One region of the Mesorhizobium sp. WSM4846 genome, then DNA from elsewhere that is predicted to be linked to it. Evidence: predicted binding sites of a transcription regulator. Region 1 holds the regulator's gene; the other holds the start of a gene.
What was found. Region 1 encodes PhoB, which activates phosphate uptake and scavenging genes when phosphate is short. Its sites were predicted from a motif close to TGTCATNNANCTGTCAT; they were not measured.
Positions count from the first base shown of each region.

Region 2: the regulator PhoB is predicted to act here: its motif matches at 1,734-1,750, upstream of AC0L15_RS23990 (alkaline phosphatase D family protein).

Region 1 covers NZ_JBVVPZ010000025.1:19,448-22,560, reverse strand. The annotation lists gene AC0L15_RS20415 (ROK family protein) at 1-949, shown strand, start outside; gene phoB (phosphate regulon transcriptional regulator PhoB) at 1,119-1,808, opposite strand; gene phoU (phosphate signaling complex protein PhoU) at 1,825-2,532, opposite strand; gene pstB (phosphate ABC transporter ATP-binding protein PstB) at 2,568-3,113, opposite strand, start outside.
Region 2 covers NZ_JBVVPZ010000033.1:71,225-74,337, forward strand. The annotation lists gene AC0L15_RS23990 (alkaline phosphatase D family protein) at 94-1,662, opposite strand; gene AC0L15_RS23995 (MFS transporter) at 2,008-3,113, opposite strand, start outside.

The DNA.
Region 1 (3,113 bases):
CATCGATTATGCCGGACAAGTGGTCGCCGAGGAACAGCGCCGGCTGGACACGCTGACCATGTCGCGTGACGCGCTGATCGACGAATGTGTCGCCATCGTCCGGCGCCGGCTCGAAGATCCCGACCTCGATGTCCAAAGCGTCGCCCGCATCGCGCTGGCGATCCAGGGCATCACCGATTCCCACGCGCGCGCCATGTTGTGGTCGCCGATCACGCCGCAGACGAACATCGCCTTCGCCGACATTCTGGAACGCGAGTTCGGCATCCCGGCCATCATGGAGAACGACTGCAACATGATGGCCGTGGCGCTGCACTGGCGCCACCCGGATCGCTACCGCGACGATTTCATCGCCATCCTGCTCTCGCACGGCATCGGTATGGGGCTGGTGCTGAAGGGCGATCTGTTCACCGGCACCCACTCCTCAGGCGGCGAATTCGGCCACATGATCCATCGGCCGGGCGGCGCGCTTTGCCGCTGCGGGCTGCGCGGCTGCGTCGAGGCTTATGCCGGCAACTACGCCATCTGGCGCAACGCAAGGCTGTTGAGCGAGAACGCCGAGCCGGTCGCCGATGTCAGCGACGCCGACATGCGGGCCTTGGCGGCCCGGGCGCGCGAGATGGACGGACCGGAGCGCGAAGCCTACCGCAAGGCCGGCGAGGCGCTCGGCTTCGGGCTCGGCAGCCTGTTTGCGCTGATCGATCCGGCGCCGGTGGCCATGGTCGGCGCCAGCGCTGCCGCCTTCGACCTGATCGAGCCGGCCCTGCGCGAGGCCATCGCCCAGACCGCCGGCGGCCAGCATTCGGGTTCGATTTCCTTCGACACCGAGCCGAACGAGCTGCCGCTGATCCGCGAAGGCTGCGCCATGCGGGCCCTAAGCTTCGTCGATCAGGAGATTTTCGCGCCGAGCATCCAGGCACGAGCCGGCTCGGTCGGAAAGAACGTGGCTTGAATCCGAAGGCAGGGATTCCCGGGTCGCGACTTGGGGAGTGTTGAGATTCAGGTCAGGCCGAGTCGAGAATGGTGGGTTCCGAGAACCGGGGCGGAGCGTACTTTCGGGTACGTCAGCACCGGAAGCGCAGGTATCAGCCGTTCGCAGGCCGGCATCACCTGAACGTCAGCTAGTCTTCCCTGATCGCATAGCCGGCGCCGCGGATGGTGCGGATGACATCGGGCATGCGACCATTGTTGACCGCCTTGCGCAACCGGCCGACATGGACGTCCACAGTGCGCTCGTCGATGTAGATCGTCTCGCCCCAGACATTGTCGAGCAACTGACTGCGCGAGAAGACCCGGCCCGGGTGGCGCATCATGAATTCGAGCAGCCGGAATTCGGTCGGCCCGAGCCGGATCTCGCTCTTCTTGCGATAGACCCGGTGCGATTCACGATCGAGCATGATGTCGCCGACCTTGAGCACGCTGGACAGCACTTCGGGCTTGGCGCGGCGCAGCAGCGCCTTGACCCTGGCCATGAATTCCGGTGTCGAGAACGGCTTGACCAGATAGTCGTCGGCTCCGGTCGAAAGGCCGCGCACCCGGTCGCTCTCCTCGCCGCGCGCGGTCAGCATGATGATCGGCAGCCGCTCGGTTTCGGGGCGCACCCGAAGGCGCCGGCAAAGCTCGATGCCGGAAACCGCCGGCACCATCCAGTCGAGCACCAAAAGATCGGGCACGTTTTCCTGCAGCCGGATTTCGGCCTCGTCGCCGCGCGTCACCACCTCGACTTGATAGCCTTCGGATTCAAGATTGTAACGGAGGAGGACGCCCAGCGGCTCTTCATCCTCCACCACCATGATGCGCGGCGCGATCATCGGCCGGTCACTCCTGTCATGTCGCCGGCGCCGACATCGTCGTTTCGTCGAGCTTCGGGCGATCCGCCGGCAATTGCTGCCCGGTCACGACAAAATAGGCGTTTTCGGCGATGTTGGTGACATGATCGCCGATACGCTCGAGATTCTTGGCGCAGAACAGAAGGTGCGTGCAGGCGGTGATGTTGCGCGGATCCTCCATCATGTAGGTCAGGAGCTCGCGAAAAACCGCCGTATATTTCACGTCGATCTTCTGGTCGTCGGCGCGCAGTTCCTTCAACGCGCCGGCATCGCGCGACACATAGTGCTCGACCACGCCGCGCAGCTGCACAAGAACGAGATCCGCCATCGCGTCGATACCGTGCGACAGATTACGCGGCGTCGCGCTCTGCCCGACTGCGCTGACCCGCTTGGCAATGTTCTTGGCCAGATCGCCGATGCGCTCGAGATCGCCCGCCATGCGGATTGCGCCAACCACGGCGCGCAGATCCTGCGCCATCGGCTGCCGCTTGGCGATCAGCGTGATCGCGCTGTCGTCGAGCTCGCGCTGCCGCGCATCCATGATGGCGTCGTCCGAGACGACGCGCTGCGCCATCGCATTGTCCGACGCAAGCAACGCGCGGATCGAGGCCGCCACCATTGCGGCGGCGAGCTCGTCCATGTCGCGGATCAGCCGGTCGATGTGCTCCAGTTCCTCGTCGAAAGATGCGACGGTGTGTTCACCCATGGTGCTGTCCTCGTGTTCGAAATTCGCCGGACCGCTCAGCCGAACCGGCCGGTGATGTAGTCCTGGGTGCGCTTGTCGTCGGGGTTGGTGAACATCTTGTCGGTCGCGCCCTCCTCGACCAGATAGCCGAGATGGAACATCGCCGTGCGTTGCGACACGCGCGCCGCCTGCTGCATCGAATGGGTGACGATGACGATCGTATAATTCTGGCGCAGTTCGTCGATCAGTTCCTCGACGCGGGCGGTGGCGATCGGATCGAGCGCCGAACAGGGCTCGTCCATCAGGATCACTTCCGGCGACACGGCGATGGCGCGCGCGATGCACAGACGCTGCTGCTGCCCGCCGGACAGGCCGGTACCCGACTCGAGCAGGCGATCCTTGACCTCGTTGAACAGTCCGGCCTTCTTCAGGCTCGATTCGACGATGCCGTCCAACTCGGCCTTGCTCCTGGCCAGGCCGTGGATGCGCGGACCGTAGGCGACGTTTTCGTAGATCGACTTCGGAAACGGGTTCGGCTTCTGGAATACCATGCCGACGCGAGCTCGCAGCTCGACGACATCGATTTTCGGGTCGTAGACATC
Region 2 (3,113 bases), on a different contig from region 1:
TGCCAATCTCCCCCCATGTGGGGGAGATGTCCGGCAGGACAGAGGGGGGGCGCTGTCCCGCCTGCGTTTTGGCCATTATTGAACCCAGTCCCCTCACGCCGAATGCACCGGGTCGAGCGTGACCTTGTAGAGTTCATTGTCGTCGCGATCCATCAGCCGCACCGTCATCTGTTCAGTGGCGCCATCGATGTCGACGAGGCCGAAGAACTGCAGGCCGGCCGAGGGTGGCAGGTTCTGCCCCTGCTCGGCGGTTGGCGCCTTGATGAATTTCAGCTCCGGGCCGAAGGTCATGTCGAAATCATTGGGTCCATAGGTGCCGGCATGGAGCGGACCCGAGACGAATTCCCAGAATGGATTGAAGTCCTGGAACTGCGCCTTGTCGGGATTGTAGTAATGCGCCGCCGTGTAGTGCACGTCGGCGGTCAGCCAGACGGTGTTGGTGATGCCGGCATTCTTTATGTAGCGAAGGAGGTCGGCAATTTCCAGTTCGCGGCCCTTGGCCGGGCCATTGTCGCCATTGCTGACGGCCTCGGCGCCGGCCTTGTTGGTGGCGTCGTTCCAGACGACGAGACCAAGCGGCATGTCGGCGGCGATGATTTTCCAGGTCGCGTTGGAGTTTGCCAGTTCGCGCTTCAGCCACTTCATCTGCTGTTCGCCGAGGATGCGCGATTGCGGCGTCACCGTATCCTGCATGCCAGGACCGTTGGCGCCGCGATAGGAGCGCATGTCGAGGAAGAACACATCGAGCAGCGGCCCGTAGGCGATCTTGCGATAGACGCGGCCCGGTTCCGACGGCTCGTAGCGGATCGTCGTCATCTCATGGAAGGCGCGTGCCGCGCGTGCCGCCAGCACATGGATGTTTTTTTCCGAGTAGCGGTCGTCGGCGCTCAGGTTCTTCGAATCCGACCAGTTGTTGACCACCTCGTGGTCGTCCCACTGGTAGAAGGTCGGGCAGATGGCGTTGAGCCCCAGCACGTTCTTATCCATCATGTTGTACTTCCACTGGCCGCGGTACTCGTCCAGCGTCTCGGCAACCTTGCGCTTTTCGTCGATGAGGACCTTGTTCTTCCACTTGCTGCCGCCGGGCAGCTCGACCTCGTCCTTCATCGGGCCGTCGGCATAGATGGTGTCGCCGGAATGCAGGAAGAAGTCGGGCGTATGCTTGCCGATCGTGGCATAGGTCTTCATGCCGGTGTCGTCGATGCCCCAGCCCTGGCCGGCGGTATCGCCCGACCAGGCGAAGCGGATGTCGCGTTTCGAGGCCGGCGCCGTGCGGAAGCGGCCGACGATCGGCTCGGAGACTGCGTTGATGTCGGCAAGATCGGCCGCGACCATGCGGTAGAAGATGTCCTGGTCGGAGGTGAGGTCGGTGAGCAGCCGCTTTACCGTGTAATCGCTGGCCGGCGACGTATCGAGCGGCGCAAGGCGCAAGGCATTGGCGAAATTTTCCGTCGACGAGACTTCGAACATGACGCGCGAAGGGCGGTCGGTGCGCGTCCACACCACGCCGCTGATTGCGTCGACATCGCCCGACTGGATGCCATGGGTGAAGGCGGGCCGCTGATTGGCGCGCGAATAATAGGGAAGCGCGAGGCCCGATACGCCGACGAGGCCGGCGGCGCTCGCTGACGTGACAAAAGCGCGGCGCGAAATCTTGTTCATGGCTGTCTCCTGGATGGCTTAAACGTCGCCGCCAAGGTCCAGCCTCAATGTTTCACGCACATCTCGAAACCATGAAGGTTTCGTTACAAACAACAGGAGAAGGCTGGGTCGCCCAGTCGGCGAAACTGCCGATCTCCCCCACGTGGGGGAGATGGCCGGCAGGCCAGAGGGGGGCTGTCCCGCCGACGTACAACAGATAGAAATCAGACAGAGTCGCAAACCCTTTGCCGACGCAGAATCCAGAGGCTGGCGATCCTTCGCGCCCCCTCTGCCCTGCCGGGCATCTCCCCCACAAGGGGGAGATTGGCAATCCGGCCGACGGCGCCTCTCCTGTGACGAGGGCGCCTACGCCGGTTGGCCTTCCGGCTCGAAGGCCGGACGGCTGGTGTTGATCAACAGCGAGATGCAGGCTGCGGCTATTGCCGTCATGCCAGCGATGAGGAAGGCAAGTTCGTAATTGCCCTGCAATTCACGCATGGTGCCGCCGAAGAAGGCGGCCGCCGCCGCACCCACTTGATGGCCGGCGACGATCCAGCCGAAGACGATCGGGCCGCTGCGGTCGCCGAACGCCTCGTTCGACAGCCTGAGTGTCGGCGGCACGGTGGCGATCCAGTCCAATCCGTAGAGCACGGCGAAGATGATCAGGCTGGTCGACGAAAAGCCGGAATAAGGCAGATAGATCAGCGACAGGCCGCGGATGCCATAATAGACGCCGAGCAGCTTGCGCGGGTCGAAACGGTCGGTGAGCCAGCCCGACAGAGTCGTGCCGATCAGGTCGAAGATGCCCATCAGCGACAGCAGACCGGCGGCTTGCACCTGGCCGATGCCCATGTCGCCGCAAAACGCGATCAGGTGCGTGCCGACCAGTCCATTGGTGGTGAAACCGCAGATGAAGAAGGTGGCGAACAGGTACCAGAACACGCGCGTGCCGGCGGCACGACACAGCGTGCTGAACGTGTGGGTGAGGAAATTGCCTTGCGAGGCCGGCGGAACCGGCGGCACGTCGTCGGCCTCAGCGCCGTAGCGCACCATGCCGATCGCGGACGGCAGTTCCGGCACCAGCAGCCAGACCAGCGGCACCAGGCAGGCGGTGGCGACGGCAATGGCGATGGCGACAGGCTTCCAGCCGCCCGACTGGGCGAGCGCGGCGAGCAACGGCAGGAACACCAGCAGGCCGGTGGCGGCGGAGGCCGACATCAGCCCCATCACCAGGCCACGATTGGTCTTGAACCAGCGATTGACGATGGTGGCGCCGAGCACCGTGGCGACCGCGCCGGAACCGACGCCGGAGAATACGCCCCAGGTGAGAAGCAGGTGCCACGGCTGGGTCATCAACAGGCTGAGCGCCGTCGAGCCCGACATCAGCACCAGCGACGCCAGCAGCGTGCGGCGCAGCCCGATCCGTTCCATCAGTGCCGCGGCAAACGGCCCGGTCAGGCCGTAGAGGAAGA